4 regions of the Anaeromusa burkinensis DSM 3853 genome follow, and region 2 is predicted to be linked to each of the others. Evidence: riboswitches for the same ligand, from Rfam matches in the RefSeq annotation. Region 2 holds a riboswitch; each other region holds the start of a gene.
What was found. Region 2 has a riboswitch for S-adenosylmethionine ahead of metK (methionine adenosyltransferase). Riboswitches for the same ligand answer to the same signal wherever they lie in the genome.
Positions count from the first base shown of each region.

Region 1 (5,052 bases), on a different contig from region 2:
AAAGAATCTTTAGTAGGAACTAAACCCGCCACCAACGCATAGTTCGTGTTGATCACTGCCAGATCGACGTCTTCCATGGAGCGAGGCACCTGAGCGGCCTCCAGTTCACGCAACTGAATGTTTTTCGGATTTCCCACAACATCCGCCACTGTCGCTTTCAGGCCAGCGCCCTCTTTCAACTTCAACAGCCCCTGTTTTTCCAAGAGCAGCAACGCCCGTCCCGCATTGGTCGGGTCGTTGGGAATGGCTACAATCGCGCCGTCTTTCAGTTCTGCAGCAGATTTCACTTTCTTAGAATATGCCGCCATCGGGAAAATTACTGTTTTTGCCACGCTGGTCAAAGCATATTTTCTCTCTTGAATCTGATTGTCCAAAAATGGCTGATGCTGATAGCTGTTCGCTTCCAGTTCCCCTTGATTCAAGGCAATATTGGGCTGAATATAATCGTTAAACTCCACGATCTGGATATTTAGGCCGTCTTTAGCGGCTACCTTTTTAACTTCTTCCATAATTTCCGCATGAGGACCTGCGGTCACACCAATTCGGAACGGTTTGTTGGCATCTGCCGCCGGCTTAGAAGCGCCGCCGCATCCTGCCAAAAGAGTTCCTGCCAAAACAACACCCAGAGCTGCACTGGTCCATTTCAACCATTTTTTATTCATTGTGATCTTCCTCCCTGTTTACGCATGATTTTGTTATCTATCGGCAGCGAACTTCCGGCCGTTTCATTCCCCTCTCACGCCCGGGCCCTGGGTATGGTTCAGGAAGATGACACCTAAAATTCGTTGACTGCTATTTTTTGCGCCACTGACGCAGGCGCTGCGCCGCCGCTTCCAAGGTCTCCATTTTTTTGCAGAAGCAGAAGCGAATGAAGGTATGACTGTCCGGCTGGTCTGGACGATAGAAGCTGGAACCTGGAACTACGGCTACGCCAATCTTTTCCGCCAAATAGAAGGCGCAGGCCACATCGTCATCCCAGCCCATTGGCCGGATATCGGCCATAATGTAGTACGCCCCTTCCGGCCGTACACAACCCAAGCCGACCTCCTGCAGCACCTTCAGCAAATAATCGCGGCGTTCGCGGTAAAACGACGCTAATTCTTCGTAGTATTGAGGCTCAAAGCGCACTGCTTCGGCCACTGCCATTTGCAGGGGCGCCGCAGCACCTACCGTCAAGAAGTCATGAACTTTGCGAATCGAAGCTGTCAGCTCCGCCGACGCCGCTACAAAGCCGATGCGCCAGCCAGTAACACTGTAGGTTTTGGAGACGCTGTTGATGACAATAGTCCGCTCTGCCATGCCCGGCAAGGTCCAAATGGGTTCATGCTTTGCGTTGTCATACAAAATGTGCTCGTAAATTTCATCAGTGATCGCTAAAGAGTCGTAACGCTGACACAATTCAGCAATAAATTCCAGCTCTTTTTTATTGAACACTTTGCCTGTAGGATTATTGGGGGTATTAATAATAATAGCGCGCGTCTTCTCATTAAAAGCGGCCGCTAATTCCTCAAAATCAAAAGAAAAATCAGGCGCCTTCAGCGTCACATAGCGGGGAGTGGCGCCGCAAAGCACCACATCAGCACCATAATTTTCATAGAACGGTTCAAAAACAATAACTTCTTCCCCTGGATTGATGGTTGCCAACAAGGTTGCAATCATGCCTTCGGTAGAACCACAAACAACGGTCAATTGCGTCTCCGGGTCCCAAGTTACGCCGTAATCGCGCTGTGTCTTCCAGACGAGGGCGTCTCGCAGCGGCTTAGAGCCCCAAGTAATGGCGTACTGATTATGGTCTGCAAAAATGGCTCGCTGCGCCGCTTCCTTCAATTCTTGAGGCGCCGGAAAATCCGGAAAACCTTGGGCCAAATTAATCGCGCCATGCGCCGCCGCCACGCGGGACATCTCGCGGATAACGGATTCCGTAAATTGTTTGGCTTTCAACGATGCAAAATTTCTCATGGTACTAATCGTCTCCTTCAGTTGTTTTCAGCTAGTTAAATAAAAAAGATCTCTTCGCGCAGCGAAGAGATCCCGGTTTCATAAAGTTGCCGTCTCCCTCTTCATCTGCCAGGATTTCCCCCTGCAGGAATTGGCACCGTTCATTTCCGCTCAAAAACGAAAATGTGGTTGCCGCGGCGTCATAGGGCCAGTCCCTCAGCCAACTCATGATGAAAAGAAATTATATGGAGTTGTTGAAATCAATACTATCACGACTACAGATCCTCTGTCAACCGCCTATTCGTAGTTTTCTTATCATTTTTGTCTGGATTAAAAAAGAACCTCAATCGTACCGATAATATCTCCTCGGTGATTTTTAAGCACCGGCGGATACTTAGCCCAAAGCGCAGCCTCTTCTTCCTTGGTCAAAAGGCCCGCTCTTTTCAGCACGCCGATAACCATAGGATTGATGCTGCGGTAGGAGCCGTCCTCCACTTTAAAGGTCATTCCCAAACCGCTCTGGGTATCCGCTAAACAATAGACGGCTTCTGAACCAATTTTGGCCACAAGGCGTCCTTTCGTTAATTCCATAAGAACCGTATCAATACGACCGGTTCCTGCCACTGCATGCGGGTACGCTACCATTGCATTACGCACGGCCGTAATGGACTCTTCATCCGAACCCCAACCAGCGCCTTCCGGTTTAGCCAAGCGGGCATACCCATAAGCCATGCGATCTAAAGGCAGCCAAAAAACCGGCACGCCACAGCCGTCAATGCCTAGCTCCACCTCGTCCTGCCGCAACCCCACCGCCGCAGCCACCTCTTTATGCATCACCTGCTGCACCGCATGCTCTGCTAACGTATAGCCGTCGATAGACAAGCCCCGCAGCATAGCCAAGGCCAACATACCGCTGTGTTTGCCGGAGCACGCGTTATGGACGGCCTGAAACTTTTCGCCAGCCAGCAATACCGCCGTGGCCGCCTTGCCGCTCATAGGCTTGGCCGCGCCGCAAGCCAACGCGTCCGGCGTCAAGCCCACCTTAGCTAAAACGCTTTGCGCCAAAGCCACATGTTCCTTTTCACCGCTATGGGAAGAAACCAAAAAAGCCAGTTCCTCCTGGGTCAGACCAAAATGCTCCACCCCGCCATCCCGGACAAAAGGCAGCACTTGAAACGGTTTCGCGGCGGACCGCCAAAACATGGGACGCTTGGCGTCACCCACAGCATCTACAAGTTCTCCTTTTAGATTCACAAAAGCAATATCCGCCCGATGCAAGCTTTCCACTTTGCCAGCCCGGGTATAATGCAATACAACTTCACTCATTGTTTTTTCCTCCTGCCTCTAGAGAGCAAACCGCTCATTTCTTTCTGCTTAAAAGTATACATGCCTCCCCCGCTTCCGTAAAGACTCATTGCGCCGGTCTTTATTTCCCGCTACACTAGAAGAGATCAGTTTATAGTTATGAAGGGAGTTTTTTCATGCGCCATTATTTTTTGATTTTATTGCTGCTTTGCAGCGCCTTTCTCGGACCGCAAATCGCAGCGGCGGAAACTCTGCATTTTATCAACGGCTATGCAGCCGATCCGGCAAGCCGTCAAGCAATGGACGACTACAAAACACTCGAGGACGCCAACGACGGCTGGCAGCGTTATCAAGATTACGCCAACGGCTACGCTCTGTCGGTTCCTGCCGGCATGAATCTTGACATCAGCCTTTCCGCGGTGCGTACCGTTTTCCAGACTCCGGCCCATAAAATTGAAATTTATCGGGACGACTTACGCCACACAGGCAGTACGGTCAGCGAATACATGGAATACGGCAACCGCTTCTTACATAACACTAAAGACCATGAACTGCTCCAAGACAGTTATATCACCGACGACGCCGGCCGTCTCGTACATATCCTGCAGTGGCAGCGCCGCTCCTTAAAAGCAGTGCCGCAGGACCGCAACCACTACTACTGCGCGGAAATCGCCACCGGCAGCAGCGAAGTGTATACCATCCTCATCAAATCCACAGAGCCCATCGATTGGGGAAATGCCGTACGGCGCAGCTTCCAGCGCATCTCCCGCGAAGGTAATGCCGGCATTTTCCGGCGCGACAACTCTGCGGCCAAAGCCTTCAGCCATCAAGAATTGCAAGCCTTCTGGCAGCGTTACTTTTCTCCTTCCAGCACCTGGACCTGGGGCATTTTCGAGCCTTCCGCACCGGAAGTATTGCGCCCGCTAAACGCCATTGAAGAAAGCACTAAGCATAAATTTCCTTTCTTGCTTCGTTATCAAACGCTAGAAGAACGCGCCCCTGTACGCGGCCTGCAGCAAGCTTACGAGGAAGGACGCTATGTAGAACTAACTTTAAGCACCATTCGCACCAGCGATGAAGCGAACGCGCTCTGGACCGGCGGCAGCAGCAACGCCAGCTTCGTCTACGAAGTGCTGGACGGGCAACACGACGAGTATTTTCGCCTCCACGCCCGGCAGCTGAAATATTTCAACCACCCTGTATTGCTGCGACTCAACAATGAAATGAACGGCGACTGGTGCTGGTACTCCGCTTATCATCTTTCCAAAGACGCCGACCTGTATATCGCCCTTTGGAACCATTTGCGCCGCTTATACGCCGAAGAAGGGGCGGATAACGTCCTTTGGGTCTGGAATCCTCATGACGTCTCTCGCCCGGATTTCGGCTGGAACCACTCCTATGTCTACTACCCGGGAGATGACGCCGTCGATATTGTCGGCATGACCGGGTACAATAACGGCACTTACTTTCCTTCAGAAAAATGGCGTACTTTCCAGGAAATCTATCAACCGCTCTACCAAGGCTATAGCACAGCTTTCCCCGGCAAACCCTTTCTCATTGGCGAGTTCGCCAGCAATTCCGTCGGCGGAGACAAGCCCGCCTGGATTCGCGATATGTTTTCGCATTTAAAAGAATACCCCAATATCAAAGTGGCCATTTGGTGGAGCGGCATTGATTACGATCAAAACGGGCAGCCTGGACGCATCTACATTTTGGACGAAGACGAGCCGACACTACAAGCTTTCCGCGAAGGCGCAGCCAAGCAAAATCCGCCCGCACCGGTTCCCTCTCCCGTACAACCGCCTGCTG
Region 1 covers NZ_KB894587.1:13,168-18,219, forward strand. Annotated here, with positions in the region: gene C508_RS0105495 (MetQ/NlpA family ABC transporter substrate-binding protein) at 1-662, opposite strand, end outside; gene C508_RS0105500 (pyridoxal phosphate-dependent aminotransferase) at 793-1,959, opposite strand; SAM riboswitch class I at 2,058-2,175, opposite strand; gene C508_RS0105505 (asparaginase) at 2,269-3,264, opposite strand; gene C508_RS17885 (glycoside hydrolase family 26 protein) at 3,420-5,052, shown strand, end outside.
Region 1: it holds a riboswitch for S-adenosylmethionine, as region 2 does, so the genes downstream of both, C508_RS0105500 (pyridoxal phosphate-dependent aminotransferase) here and metK (methionine adenosyltransferase) in region 2, are expected to answer to the same signal.

Region 2 (5,052 bases):
TAAAGGGGGCGACTGCCATGCCTTTTACAGGAAAGACTGTTGTGGTGGGCGTGTGCGGCGGCATTGCCGCTTATAAGGCGGTGGAGCTTGTCAGTCGGCTGCGCAAGCAAATGGCGACGGTGCATGTGATCATGACGCAGCATGCTGCTGAGTTTGTGACTCCGTTGACGTTTCGGGAATTGAGCGGCCAGCCGGTGGTTGTCAGCATGTGGGATGAGCCTAAAAATTGGCATGTGGAGCATATTGCGTTAGCAACGGCGGCGGATTTATTTATCGTAGCGCCGGCTACTGCTAATATTCTGGGCAAATTGGCTGCTGGTATTGCTGATGATATGCTTTCAACAACCATTATGGCGACGCAAGCTCCAGTGTTGCTGGCGCCAGCGATGAATACCAATATGTATCTTAATCCGATTGTGCAGAAAAATCTGCGGACGCTGGCGGAGTTGGGGTATTCTATTTTGCCGCCAGCCTGCGGCAAGCTGGCCTGTGGTACCGAAGGCCCGGGGCGCTTGCCGGAGCCGGTGGAAATTGTCGAGGCGGCAGCGGCTGTGCTGAGAGAAAAGAAAAGTCTCCAAGGCGTACGGGTGCTGGTGACGGCTGGCGGTACAAGAGAGCCTATTGATCCGGTGCGCTATCTGGGCAACCGCTCCAGCGGCAAGATGGGTTATGCCATTGCCGCTCAGGCGGCGCGTCGCGGGGCCGAGGTTATTCTTGTTTCTGGTCCGGTTGCGCTGGAGACGCCTGCGGGGGTAACGCGAATCAATGTGGAATCAGCGGCGCAGATGCGCGAAGCGGTGCTGCGTGAATTTCCAAAGGTACAGGTGGTAGTCAAGGCGGCGGCTGTGGCCGACTATGCGGTTGAGCATCCGGCGGAGCATAAAATTAAAAAGAATGATGAACAACTGACGTTGGTTTTGAGGAAAAATCCTGATATTCTCAAAGAATTGGGTGAAAAGAAACAGAGCCAATTGTTAGTGGGCTTTGCGGCGGAAACTCGAGAGCTTCTTACTCACGCCAGAGAAAAGCTAGAAAAGAAGAATTTGGATTTAATTGTGGCTAATGACGTGACTATGCCTGGCGCTGGTTTTCAAAGCGATACCAATATTGTCAAGATATTGCGTCGTGACGGCGCCATGGAGGAGTGGCCGCAACTGTCTAAAGAGGAAGTGGCAGCCCGTTTATGGGATATGCTTGAAAAAATGTTGGCTGAAACAGTTGCTTTTTCTTGATGCAGTCTATATAATTTAATTTGTATTTTCTCTACAAATGCATAAGCAAACCATCCAGAGTTGGCTGAGGGACTGGCCCGATGAAGCTGCGGCAACCATTGCTATTAAGGCAAAACGGTGCCAATTCCTGCATCTGTTGATGCGAGATGGGAGTAAGGACTAAGTTCCCTCCCTTTTTCGGGAGGGTTTCTTTTTTAGTCGAAAAATAGGAGGCGAAGCATTCTTGAAGAAACGAGTATTATTTACATCGGAATCAGTAACAGAAGGACATCCGGATAAGCTGGCGGATCAAGTATCCGACGCTGTTTTGGACGCCATTCTGGAAAAGGACCCGCAGGCTCGTGTGGCTTGCGAGACCTTAGTAACGACCGGCCTGGTTCATGTGGTTGGTGAAATCACCACCTCATGCTATGTGGATATTCCGCATATTGTCAGGGAGACGGTAAAGGAAATTGGCTATACTCGCGCCAAGTTCGGCTTTGATGGAGATACTTGCGGTGTAATGGTGTCTATTGACGAGCAGTCGCCTGATATTGCCATGGGCGTTAATGAGGCGTTGGAGGCAAAACAGGGCAATACCGATTTAATGGAAGCTATTGGCGCAGGCGACCAGGGGATGATGTTCGGCTATGCTACGAACGAAACTCCGGAATTCATGCCGTTGCCGATTGCGTTGGCGCATCGCCTATCACGGCGTCTGGCGGAAATTCGCAAGACCGATGTGGTAGACTATCTGCGTCCTGACGGCAAAACCCAGGTCACTGTGGAATACGAAGACGGCGTGCCTGTACGTATCGACGCGATCGTTATTTCCACGCAGCATGGCCCGGAAGTAACGCGCGAGCAAATCGAAGCGGATTTGCGCAAGCATGTCATTGAACCGGTAGTGCCAGCAAAATTCTTGGATGATAAAACCAAGTATTATATTAATCCTACCGGACGTTTTGTGGTGGGCGGCCCTCAGGGCGACGCCGGCTTGACGGGACGTAAAATCATCGTTGATACTTATGGCGGCATGGCTCGTCATGGCGGCGGCGCATTCTCCGGCAAGGATCCGACAAAGGTAGATCGCTCCGGTGCTTATGCAGCGCGGTATGTCGCTAAAAACATCGTAGCCGCCGGTTTGGCGGACAAATGTGAAATTCAGCTGGCTTATGCCATTGGCGTAGCTCAGCCGGTATCGATCATGGTGGAAACCTTTGGCACGGCCAAAGTGGAGGAAACCTTGATTGCAGAGCTGATTAAAAAGCACTTTGATCTGCGGCCTGCGGGCATTATCAAAATGCTGGATCTGCGTCGTCCTTTGTATCGCCAAACAGCCGCCTACGGTCATTTTGGCCGTACCGACGTCGAGCTTCCTTGGGAGCAGACAGACAAAGCCGCTGCCATTCGCAGCGACGCTGGAATGTAAGAGTAATAGGAACAGCCTTGATCGAGTTTTTTGCTCGGTCAGGGCTGTTTTTTCTTGGTCAGATATACATCGTGACGGCGACAACGAACCGCGAAATACACGAAATACGCGAAAGGGTTTATGAATGCGACTCTCGTTCAATCCTTCCTGCTTTTTGTATGGCATCTCCAGGCGCTTTCCACTATACTAGATATATAACGACAATGGGTGAAAGGGATGAATTGATGGAAACAGTTGTGGCGGATGTACTGGTGAATATTGCCGCCAGGCGGGTGGAAAAACCTTTTACCTATGCGATTCCTAATGTGTTACAAGAAGAAGTTCAGCGCGGCTGTCGGGTGCTGGTTCCCTTTGGAGCCAGACTGGAAGAAGGCTTTGTTTGGCAGGTGCGCAGTTGTTCGCAGGAAGAAGAAAGCAACTGGAAAGAGATTAACGCTTGTCTGGACCTAGTGCCTTGGTTTGATGAAGCGGCCTTGTCCACGGCTCAGTGGCTTAGCCGCTATTATTTATGCACTTTGGCCGAAGCGCTGCGCCTTTTTGTGCCCGGCAAGCGCAGCGTACGTACAGAACGGATTTATTTTGCCGGTGAAGAGGAGCCGGAAGGGTTTTCTTTGGCGGAGCTGGCGCTTTGGAATTTGTTTAAAGAGCGAAGTTCTTGGACGGAAAAAGGCTTTTGCCAACAGGCGGGAGAGGACGGCATCCGTATTTTACGCCGCTGGTGTCGCCTGGGTTTGGCGAAAAGTTATTGGCAAGGACGACGGCGGACCCAGGAGAAGACCGAATCCATTTGGTTGGCCCAAGAACTTTCCTTGGAGGAAAGGCAATCGGCGCTGCTTGGACTGGAACGGAAGAAAGCCCAAGCGGCGGCTTTGCAGTGGCTGTGGGAGCATCCTTTTCTGCAGCGTTCTCAACTGGCTCAAAGCGGTATTAGCCTAGGGGTGTTGAAAGCATTGACAGATGCCGGTCTGGTTCGACGCGAGGAACGACGTGTATATCGTCAGGACATCTATTTGAGCGAGGGCGCAAGCGAACTAGAACCGCTGAACGAGGCGCAGCAGCAGGCGATGGCGGCGCTTGACAAGGGATTGGACGGGAAAGAGACTCAGGAGTTTTTGCTTTTTGGCGTTACCGGGAGCGGTAAGACGCGGGTGTATTTAGAAGCTGTGCGCAAGGTGCTGTGTAATAAACAGCAGGCTATTGTTCTAGTGCCGGAAATTGGCTTGACAGGACAATTGGTACGGCGGTTTCGCGCCGTTCTTGGAGAACAGCAGGTTGTTGTATGGCACAGCCGTCTTTCCGAAGGAGAGAGGCTGGATGCTTGGGACCGTATTCACAGCGGTCAAGCCAGCGTAATTATCGGCGCTCGTTCGGCTGTTTTTGCACCGGCGCATCGCTTAGGGCTGGTGATTCTGGATGAGGAGCATGACGGCGCTTATAAACAGGAGGAGCGGCCAAGATACCATGCGCGTGACGTAGCGCGGGAACGCTGCCGCCAAACAGGGGCGGTCTTGCTTTTGGGCAGCGCAACTCCTTCACTGGAAACGTATGAGCGGGCTGTAAGCCGAGAAGGAATGTTGCTGGAGCTGCCGGAGCGGGCTACTGCGGCTCCGTTGCCGCAAGTGACGATTGTGGACATGCGGCAGGAGTTAAAGATGGGAAATCGCAAAATTCTTTCGCGTCAGCTGCGAGCCGCTCTAGACGCGGCTTTAACACAGCAAGAGCAGGCTATTATCCTCTTGAATCGACGCGGCTACGCCACCTTTGTTATGTGCCGAGAATGCGGCCATACTATGGAATGTCCACATTGCAGCGTTTCGCTTGTTTATCATGCGTCCGCCAAAATACTGCGCTGTCATTATTGTGATTACCAGGAACATGTACCTGATGTTTGCCCTGTTTGCTCCAGTCGTTATATTCGTTTTTTTGGCAGTGGTACGCAAAAACTAGAAGAAGAATTGCGATGCAATTGGCCGGAGGCGAGAATCGCCCGAATGGATCAGGATACGGTAGGACGTAAGCATGCGCACGAAGATATTTTAACGGCTTTTCGGGAACGGCGGTATGATATTTTGCTGGGAACGCAAATGGTGGCGAAAGGTCACGATCTGCCCTTTGTAACGGCTGTAGGCGTAATTGCGGCTGATAGTTCTCTTCATTTGCCGGACTTTCGAGCGGCGGAGCGGGCCTTTTCCTTGATTACCCAGGCGGCAGGCAGAGCTGGGAGAAGAGAAAAAGCCGGTAACGTAGTTGTACAGACGTATAATCCGGAACATTACGCTGTTGCAACGGCGCAGCTACAAGATTTTCCTCGCTTTTGTCAAGAAGAGAGGTCTTTTCGCAAAGCTTTGGGGTATCCTCCTTTTTCACGCTTGATTTCTTTGACAATCGCCGTAGAAGAAGAACTATCTG
Region 2 covers NZ_KB894591.1:110,238-115,289, reverse strand. Annotated here, with positions in the region: gene rpoZ (DNA-directed RNA polymerase subunit omega) at 1-3, shown strand, start outside; gene coaBC (bifunctional phosphopantothenoylcysteine decarboxylase/phosphopantothenate--cysteine ligase CoaBC) at 18-1,232, shown strand; SAM riboswitch class I at 1,280-1,385, shown strand; gene metK (methionine adenosyltransferase) at 1,456-2,643, shown strand; gene priA (primosomal protein N') at 2,868-5,052, shown strand, end outside.

Region 3 (5,052 bases), on a different contig from region 2:
ATATGAACTTTTGTAGTGTAAGCCAACTGCAAATTGCGTTCAGAAATGAATTTATTCAAGTAGGGTACATGCTGAAAGAAGTTGGCGTCCAGTTCCTTATCCGCTACCGCAAGATTTGGACGTACATAATCGTTCATTTCGACGATTACCAGGTCGATTCCTTCTTTAGCTAAAATCGGCTTAACGACGTTGAGAATTTCCGCATGCGGTACCGGAGTGGCGCCGACTTTCAGAACGGTTTTGGCATTTTGCGCTGCGGGTTTGGAGTCATTGCCGCCGCAACCGGCAATAACCAAGGTCAACGAGAGAAGAACTACCAGAAGAAGCAGAGATTTTTTTTTCATAGAAATTACCTCCTTGAAATTTTCTTATTTTTTATTGAGCTTGGCTGCAATCAGATCGCCGCAGGATTGGATGATTTGTACCTGAGCGACCAAAACGACAACCGTTGCCAACATCACATCACCGCGAAAACGCTGATAACCATAGCGAATGGCCAAATCCCCCAGACCGCCGCCTCCAATGGCGCCGGCCATGGCGGAATAGCCTACAAGGCTAATGACCATTAAGGTTAATCCCGAAATGATGGAAGGCATAGACTCTGGTAAAAGCACCCGGGTAATGATGGCCAGCGGCGACGCGCCCATAGCTTGCGCAGCTTCCACCAATCCATAATCTACTTCCTTAATAGCGGTTTCTACAATACGAGCTAAAAAGGGAATGGCGGCCAAACTTAAGGGCACAACCGCGGCGTCAGTGCCAATAGAGGTTCCCGCGATCATACGGGTGACAGGAATGATGGCTACCATCAAAATAATAAAAGGAACCGAACGGCAAGCGTTAACAATAGCGCCTAAAACGCGATAGAGAGCTAAATTTTCCAGGATGTGTCCTTTGTCAGTTGTGACTAAAATGACACCCAAGGGAATGCCGAAAAGAGCGGCGACAAAGGAGGAAAAAGCTACCATATAGGTGGTTTCTCCCAAAGACTTAACCAGCAAGAGAAGCATGTCTTGAGACATAGCCGATCACCTCAATTCCAAGATTGCGTTGTTTCAAATAGGCTAAGGCCGCATCTAGATCTGTTTGCGCGCCTGACAGTTCTAAAATGAGCGTACCATAGGGAGTGCTTTGAATGTGGTCGATGTTGCCGTAGAGAATGTTGGGCGTGACTTGATACTGACGAATCAAAGTAGCGATAACAGGCTCTTCGGCGGATTGCCCTAAGAAGGATAGGCGCAGTACCAGATTGCCTTCCGGCAAGGGGGTAGAAGAGAAAGCCACGTCTGCGAGAACTTCCGGCAGATCATGGTTAATGATGGTGCGAATGAATTCTCTTGTTGTATCGGTTTTAGGCTGGGTGAATACATCCAAAACAGGGCCTTCTTCGCTGATGACGCCGTTTTCAATGACTGCGACACGGTCGCAAATTTCTTTAATGACTTGCATTTCGTGCGTGATGAGCACAATGGTCAGGCCAAGTTGCTTGTTAATATTTTTCAGTAGCTCTAAAATGGCTTTGGTGGTCTGCGGGTCTAGAGCGGAGGTGGCTTCATCGCAAAGCAGCACGGTTGGCTGGTTTGCCAGTGCGCGAGCGATGCCTACGCGCTGTTTTTGTCCGCCAGAAAGTTGCGCCGGATATTGATCACGCTTGTCGGAGAGCTCGACCAACTCTAAGAGGCGGCTGACTTTTTGTTCGATTTCTTTTTTGCTGACACCAGCCAACTCTAAGGGGAAGGCTATGTTTTCAAATACTGTGCGGGAGGAAAGCAGATTGAAATGCTGAAAAATCATGCCGATTTTTTTGCGCGCTTCCCGGAGCTGTTGTTCATTAAAGGAAGTCAGTTCTTGGCCGTTAACAGTAACGGTTCCGGCAGTAGGCCGCTCCAGAAGATTGATGCAGCGAATAAGGGTGCTCTTGCCAGCGCCGCTTTTGCCTATGACTCCAAAAATCTCTCCCTCTTCAATGGTGAGACTGATGCCCCGCAAGGCGTGAACGGCGTCGGAGCCGCTGGAAGCGGGATAGGTTTTTTCGATGTTTTCTAGCTGAATCATGGTGAATCCCCTCTCTGCAAATGCATGTAAATACAAAAAATCTCTTCGTGGCAAGCGAAGAGACGTCATGAGTACAACTCAGTTCTTCATCTGCCAGGCGTATCCTGCAGGAATTGGCACCGTTCACCTATGTGATGGTTGCCGCGGCTTCATCGGGCCCGTCCCTCTGCCAGCTCTTGATGAAAAAATATGAAATTATCAGTTCTTAAAAATCAAATGCTTACGGATGCAATTGATTACGTGAGAATAACTTTAGCACGCGTCTAGAGCGCTGTCAAGAAAAAAATATTTTCACAAACTAAAGAAGAAAAGAAGTGAAGGGAGGACTTTGAAGGGAAAGAGAGAATATGTATAAGATGTTCATGTGTTGATGAAAGGGGTAATCTAATGGTAAATCCGAAGTTGAAAGATGTTCTTACCGACCATTTGTGTGAAGCAGTATTGCAGTTGGAAACAGTGGAAGAATGTTATCAACTCTTTGAAGACATTTGTACAATTAGCGAGCTTAAGGCGCTGGCGCAGCGGTTGGAAGTAGCTCGGATGCTGCGTAAAAAACATACCTATGATGAAATTGTAGATCGTACCGGAGCCAGCACCGCTACGATCAGCCGTGTCAAGCGTTGTTTGCATTACGGCGCTGACGGCTACAAGCTGATTTTAGAACGTATGGAAGTCAAAAATGAGGCGGAGCAAGGAGACGAAGAGATACATGAGAAAAAATGAATTTGTACCTAAAATTCCCTATGGGATGCGTGATTTCCTGCCGGGCGAAGTAGGACAAAAACGACAAGTGGAGGAAAGCCTTATTCGTTTGTTTGCTCGTTGGGGGTATGAGGAGATCATTACCCCTACTATGGAGTATATGGAAACTTTGCAGGCTGGCAGCGAAGGGATTGAGGCGCATTTATACAAGTTCTTCGACCGTCATAATCGTCTTTTAGCTTTGCGGCCGGACATGACCACTCCCATTGCCAGAGTGGCGGCTACCCGTCTGAAGGATCAGGAAGCTCCGCTGCGGCTTTGCTATTTAGCGAATGTGTTTCGCTATGAAGAGGCGCAGGCCGGACGGCAATGCGAATTTTACCAGGCAGGGGTTGAACTTTTGGGTGAAGGCGGCGCTACGGCGGACGCCGAAGTAGTGGCTTTAGCAGTGGAAAGTCTGTTGGATGCCGGATTGGGTTCCTTTCAAATCAGCTTAGGACAGGTTGATTTTATCAATGGTCTCTTAATGGAAGCTGGCTTGCAGGGAGAACAAAGCCGTGAAATTCGCCAGGCTTTAACAAGCCGGGATTTAGTCGGTTTGGAAAAATTGCTCGCAGACAGTGGCATTTCTGCAGGAGTGCAGCAGCTTTTACGCCGGATTCCTTTGCTGCATGGCAAACGAGAATTGCTGGAAGAAGCCCGCAGCTTAGTGAATAATGACGTCAGCCGCCGGGCGCTCGATAATTTAGCCCAAATTTACGCCTTGCTGGAGCATTATGGGGTGGCGGAGCATGTGGTTTTTGATTTAGGAGTTTTTCGTAATTTCTCCTATTATACAGGCATGGTTTTTGAAGCGTACACGCCAGGGCTTGGTTTTCCGGTGCTTGGCGGCGGACGCTATGACCAGTTGGCGGGCGCTTACGGGCAGGATTGTCCGGCTACCGGCTTTGCCTTGGGAATTGAACGAGTCCTCTTGGCGAGACAAAGGCAAAAACTGGAGGTTTGCGCCGCGAAAAGCGATGTATATATTTCTTGGGCAAAGAAAGGCTTGGTGCAAGCGATTCAACGGGCGACAAGCTTGCGCCAGGAGGGGCTGAGGGTCGAGCTGGCGGCGCAAGAGGAAAATCATACTGAAGCGAAACAACGCTGTGAGGGCCGTTGCTGCGGGCGACTGGAATACTTTACAGGAGATTGATTGTTATGTGGCAACAGCGCGTGCGGCAGGTATGGGCGGCGCTCCATGCCGTCATAACCGATGAGGATCGGGATTTGGTGCAAGCCTATTTAAATGAGGCGGAGCAAAAACTGTTTTGGGGTATGAACCTGCCGGATCAATATCATTGCTTGGGTGTAGTACGGAGCGCCAGGCGGCTTGCAGTAGGCAGGAAGGATATAGAGGAGCGTTTTCTCATTCGTTTGGCGCTTCTACATGACGTAGGCAAAATAAAAGGCGATGTCAGCACTCAGGATAAAATTGCCATGGTGCTGCTGCATCGCCTAGCGCCGGGAATTCGCAAATGGGGGCGTGAAGGCAGAGGGGGCAGGCTGCGTAACCTACGACACGCCATTCATGTCTATTTTCACCATCCGGAACGCAGTGCGCGCCTGCTTTTAGCGGCAGGGTGCGAAACCGCATTGGTAGAGGCGGTAAAAAAGCATCATAAAGCTCCGGAAGCAGAGGAGCCTCCGGAGCTGACCTTATTGCGGCAAGCCGACGATTTAAATTGATAAGTTTAATACCCTTTCGTCTTGTCGACAATGTTAAACATTTCCCGGTCATGAATGAGCCGGGTAAGATTGTCGGCGAACAATTTAATAGCGCGGTCTAGGTAGTAGGGAGATAGTGCGGCTACATGGGGCGTTATGATGACATTAGGCATATCCCAAAGCGGCGAATCCGTCGGCAACGGTTCCTGGGCAAAAACGTCCAAGCCGGCGCCGCGGATATAGCCTTCTTGCAGGGCGGTAATTAAATCTGCTTCTACAAGTACTTCACCGCGGGCGATGTTGATAAAATAAGCGGAAGATTTCATGGCGCGGAACTGTTCCAGCGTTAGGAGGCCCTTGGTTTCTTCCGTCAAAGGCAGAGAGACGACGACGAAATCGCATTGTGGCAGCATTTCCATTAGTTCATGAGGCTTATAAAGCTGGTCAACGAAAAGCTCAGAGGTTTCTTCCCTTTTCATGGCCAGAACATTCATGCTGAACGCTTTTGCCTTTTTGGCAATTTCTCGTCCAATGCTACCCAAGCCTAAGATGCCAATGGTTTTATCGTGCACCTCATCACAGGACACG
Region 3 covers NZ_KB894590.1:12,424-17,475, forward strand. Annotated here, with positions in the region: gene C508_RS0107825 (MetQ/NlpA family ABC transporter substrate-binding protein) at 1-344, opposite strand, end outside; gene C508_RS0107830 (methionine ABC transporter permease) at 369-1,022, opposite strand; gene C508_RS0107835 (methionine ABC transporter ATP-binding protein) at 991-2,055, opposite strand; SAM riboswitch class I at 2,139-2,241, opposite strand; gene C508_RS0107840 (YerC/YecD family TrpR-related protein) at 2,443-2,778, shown strand; gene hisZ (ATP phosphoribosyltransferase regulatory subunit) at 2,765-3,952, shown strand; gene C508_RS0107850 (HD domain-containing protein) at 3,958-4,485, shown strand; gene C508_RS0107855 (D-2-hydroxyacid dehydrogenase) at 4,491-5,052, opposite strand, start outside.
Region 3: it holds a riboswitch for S-adenosylmethionine, as region 2 does, so the genes downstream of both, C508_RS0107835 (methionine ABC transporter ATP-binding protein) here and metK (methionine adenosyltransferase) in region 2, are expected to answer to the same signal.

Region 4 (5,052 bases), on a different contig from region 2:
TGATTTACTGAGCACTCTGCCACACTGAGCAATTTTTTTGTTTGGCCAGAAAAGGGGACCGAGGGAATAGCGGCGCTATTTCGAGGTTTCCTTTTCACAGTCAGGCGGAAAAAGAGCCAGCGTGGCATGGGCTCATAAGTCAGCAGTTCCTTAGCGAAGGAAGCGCCAGGCCGTCTCGGAAACGATGATGTCCTGGCGCGATATTTTTTTCAGGTCAAAAAGGTTAACAAGCTCCTGCGGCTGCGCTTCTTCCAACGTAGGCAACAAACCGGCCAGCCACGCCAATAGTCCAATAATCTTCTCCGCTCTTACGCCGCGTTCTCGCAAGACGGCCACAGCCAAAGCGCCATGTCGTTTAGACAGCCGCACTCCCTTTTCATCCACTAAAAGAGGCACATGCGAGAACAAGGGCGCAGCATAGCCCAACAGGCGATATAAATACAGCTGTCTCGGCGTAGAAGCCAGCAAATCCGCGCCGCGCAGTACATGGGTAATACCCATTAGCGCATCATCTACCACGACTGCTAACTGATAAGCATGAACGCCATCAGAACGGCGAACGACAAAGTCGCCGCACTCTTGTCGTAAATTTTGCCGCACTAAGCCATATACGCCATCTTCAAAAACAATCTCTTCTTCTGGTACTTTCAGCCGTAATGAAGGCTTCCTGGTAAGCTTGCTTCCCGCAACACCACCCGCACAAGTTCCTTGATAAATTCGCTCGCCGTCTTCGCCGTGCGGGGCGGACGCCGCCAGCTCCGCTCGGGTACAATAACAAGGATAAATCAATTCCTGCCGCCGCAGCCTCTGCAGCGCTTCCTCGTACAAACCACGCCGTTTATCCTGCTCATAAGGTCCATAGGCGCCGCCCAAATCGCCGCCTTCCTCCCAATCAAGTCCCAGCCAACGCAAATCCTTCTCTAAGCCCTCCACATACTCTGCTCTGGAACGATCAGGGTCCAAATCTTCCATACGCAGCACCAATTGGCCTTTTCCGGCTCGCACTTGCAGCCAAGCCAGCAGCGCCGTCCAGGCATTGCCCAAATGCATCTGACCTGTAGGACTTGGGGCAAAACGCCCTCTCATTGTTTTTGACAAAACTACTTCTCTCCATCCCCTATCATTTATTGAAGAAAAAGATTCGCGCCAGCCTCATTGCAATCCTGCCGCTTGGCAAGAAAAACCGCTGCGCAAGCTTTGGACGCAGAAACCAAAGCAGCCTCAAGAAGTACATATTTCTTTTCGCAAGGAACAACAACGCGATTTAGCATCGACCACCGGACACTTTGTTGCGTTTTACCGCTTATTTTATGCATTTTTGTTTCAAAGCAGCCATTTTACTCTTGACGCGCAAATAAACCCATGGTATTCTCTTTATAAATTAAATAGTTGTTTTACCGCTTATCAAGAGAGGCTGAGGGACTGGCCCGATGACGCCCGGCAACCGGCAGAATTATGCAGTGGTGCCAATTCCAGCAGGCTAGCCGCCTGGGAGATAAGAGGAGGGCATTTGTTTGCACCCCTTTTCTCTCCAGAGAAGAGGATTTTTTATTTTGCGGAAGTTGACAGGAGGTGCCGTCATGGAACAAAAGGAATTTATTTTTTCACCCGAACAAGCCCATGGTCAGGAAGAGCAGGTGTTGGTGTTTTTAAGTGACGGCTCGGTTGTTACCTGCACTAGCCGCAGCGGCGACAGCTCGTTTCTTCCAACAAGCCGAACCTAATAGAAACCATACTTTTTAACTTCATATGTAAGTTCTCTTATCAAGAGAGGCTGAGGGACTGGCCCGATGACGCCCGGCAACCGGCAGGAAACTGCATTGGTGCCAATTCCAGCAGGCAGCTTGCCTGAAAGATGAGAGACGCACGGCAGGCCCGTTCGTCTCGGGGCCTGTTTTTTTTATTTTCCGGAGGTGACCTTCATGAATCCAAGTACGCCAAAGCCTCCTTGTGAGCCGACCTCGCAGGAAGAAGAAATTGTTATCGTCATCCGCGGCGGCAGTATTGTTAGTTTTACAAAGCGCTTAATCGAAAAAAAATAGTATAACAAGGAGTGACTACCATGCATATTTCTTCACAGCTTGTTCAAATCGGCTGCAAAGCCGATCCCCGTACCGGTGCGTTGAGCACCCCAATTTATCAAACCGCGTCTTTTCGCCACCCTGCTTTGGGAGAAAGCACTGGCTATGATTACACTCGCAGCGGCAACCCGACAAGGCAAGCTCTCGAAGAAGGACTAGCTCGCCTTGAAGGAGGCGCTGGCGCCTGTGCTTTCTCTTCCGGTTTGGCAGCAATTACCACGCTTTTAATGCTCTACAAAAATGGGGACCATTTGATTGTCGTCGAGGACTGTTACGGCGGCACTTACCGCCTTTTCGAGCAAGTACTGTCCCGCTTTGGCTTGACTGCCTCCTATGTTGACGCTACCACCCTAGACGCCATCAGGCAAGCCCTTCGCCCTGAAACCAAAGCCGTCTTCATTGAAACTCCTACCAACCCCCTCTTGCGCATTGTTGATTTGCGGGCCTTGGCTTCGTTTTGCCAAAATAACAGCCTTCAGCTTATTGTGGATAATACTTTTTTGACACCCTACTTCCAGCGTCCCTTGGAACTTGGCGCCGACCTTGTCGTACATAGCGGTACCAAATACCTTGCAGGACACAACGACTTACTGTGCGGCGTTATCGTCGCCAAAGAACCAGAGCTCGCCGAAAAAGTAAGATTTCTGCAAAATGCTACTGGCGCCATTCTCAGCCCCAGCGACAGCTGGCTCCTCATACGCAGTTTAAAAACGTTAGCGCTGCGCATGGAAAAACACAACGCCAACGCCCTTGCCATTTCCCGCTGGCTGCTGGAACACCCCAAAGTCAGCCGCGTGTTCTACCCCGGCCTGCCGCTGCACAACGGCCATACCATCCATGAAAGCCAGGCCAGCGGCTACGGCGGCATGGTGTCCTTTGAAGTAACTGACCCGACACTGGTACCCCAAATATTAGCCAATGTCCAGCTCATCCAATTTGCCGAAAGCCTGGGAGGCGTTGAAACGCTGATTACCTTCCCTGCCGTACAAACCCATGCAGACATTCCCGCCGCCGACCGCGAACGCTTAGGCATCTCTGACCGCCTGCTTCGCCTGTCCGTCGGCATCGAAGACGCTAACGATCTCATCGCCGACTTAGGTCATGCCTTAGGGGAGCGAACAAGAGAATCGGAGTAACTTGAGGGTACGATAGAGGACTACAAAGAACTATAAAACAAAGGCGCCGCTGCTTTCATGAGCACGCCGCTAAACCAAGGAGTTTTTTCGCCAGACGAGAAAGAAAACGCAGGCATAGCGGCGCTATACCGAGGCTTTCTGACAATGTCCGGCGGAAAAAGAACCGGTTTAGCGTGAGATGCGAGTAAAGCAACGTCGCTATAAGGAGGACTTCTTATGCATGATTTTTCCACCCGCTTGCTGGCCCCAGGTCTGCCAGCTAACGAACGTTTAGGGGCCAGCAGCGTCCCTGTATTTCAAACTTCCACCTTCGACCAGCGTTATGAAGAAAACGCCCCTTTTGAATACTCCCGCAGCGGCAATCCCACACGACAAGCGCTGGAAACCGTAGCCGCCGACCTAGAAGGAGGCAGCCGAGCTTTTGCTTTCGCTTCCGGCATCGCCGCCGTCAGCGCCTCGCTGCTACTCTTTTCTCAAGGCGACCACATCTTAGCAGCCAGAGATATCTACGGCGGCACGCACCGCGTGTTGACCCGTCTCTGCCCGCGTTGGGGTATTGAGCACTCCTTCATCGACCCTAATGACCATGCACAGTTGGAAGCGTCTTTGCGCCCCACTACCAAAGCTCTTTATTTAGAAACCCCTTCCAATCCGCTGCTGGCGATCACCGACCTGAAGGCCGCCTGCGCCTGGGCTAAAAAGCACGAGCTGCTGGTTATCGTCGACAACACCTTTATGACCCCATTCCTGCAGCGACCGTTAGAGCTGGGCGCCGATATTGTCGTCCACTCGGCTACTAAATTCATCGCCGGTCACAGCGATGTTATCGCAGGCCTGGTTATTGTCAAAGACAAGGCGCTGGCCAAAGACATCTACCTCTTACAAAATGGTCTCGGCGCCGTACTGGGACCGCAGGACAGTTGGCTGACTTTGCGCGGCCTGCGCACGCTGCAAGTTCGCCTGGAAGCCGCGCAAAAATCAGCCGCCTATATCGCTGCTGAGCTGCAGCAATGGTCGGAAGTAAAAGCCGTCTATTATCCCGGCTTACTCAATCATCCCGGCCGCAGCATTCACGAAGGACAATCCGCTGGCCCTGGCGCTGTGCTTTCTTTTGATTTAGTGAACTTCAAATTGACTCAGCGCCTCTTAGGGCAAGTAACGCTCCCCGCCGTTGCCGTCAGTCTTGGCGGCGTAGAGAGCATCCTCTCCCATCCGGCTACCATGTCCCACGCTGCCATTCCCGCAGCAGAACGGCAAAAGTTGGGCATTGCTGATTCTCTTGTACGCCTGTCCGTAGGCTTGGAAAACCCGGATGATCTACTGCAAGATTTACGCCAGGCCCTCCAAGCACGCTAGCCAAACCATTATACATTCAGTTCAACACGCTGCAGCAGTTGCTGCAAAAATAGATTTACATGTCAATTCTCCCTTTTCCACTAGAGAAACAAATAAAAAGGCCGGCAACCAGGCGTCTTACGCTCTGATTGCCGGCCTTCCTCTTTCGGATCCGCTTTTTAGCATCTCACCATACTATCTAGTTTAACACTAACATCATTCTAAGGGTTTCAGGCTTCCACTCCGCCCCGGCTCCCCCAAGTTCCTTGCAAGCCATGAATAGCAACCAATCCTAACTCCGGTTCCCGATCCAAATCCAGATAAACGCCCGCCGGTAGTTCAATCAACGGGCGCGGGCTCAAGGAATGGGGGAATTGACGAATCACGCCTTCCCTTCCATCATTCAACACGACCGTTGCTCCTAAAAGCAAATCTTTAAGACGATCTGCCATTTTCATGCAAACAGCCGGATTAAAACGTTCAAACATGCCTTGCAGCAA
Region 4 covers NZ_KB894599.1:15,413-20,464, forward strand. Annotated here, with positions in the region: gene gluQRS (tRNA glutamyl-Q(34) synthetase GluQRS) at 151-1,098, opposite strand; SAM riboswitch class I at 1,399-1,502, shown strand; gene C508_RS20390 (hypothetical protein) at 1,581-1,724, shown strand; SAM riboswitch class I at 1,759-1,862, shown strand; gene C508_RS0112860 (trans-sulfuration enzyme family protein) at 2,063-3,217, shown strand; gene C508_RS0112870 (trans-sulfuration enzyme family protein) at 3,434-4,573, shown strand; gene C508_RS0112875 (HD-GYP domain-containing protein) at 4,783-5,052, opposite strand, start outside.
Region 4: it holds a riboswitch for S-adenosylmethionine, as region 2 does, so the genes downstream of both, C508_RS0112860 (trans-sulfuration enzyme family protein) here and metK (methionine adenosyltransferase) in region 2, are expected to answer to the same signal.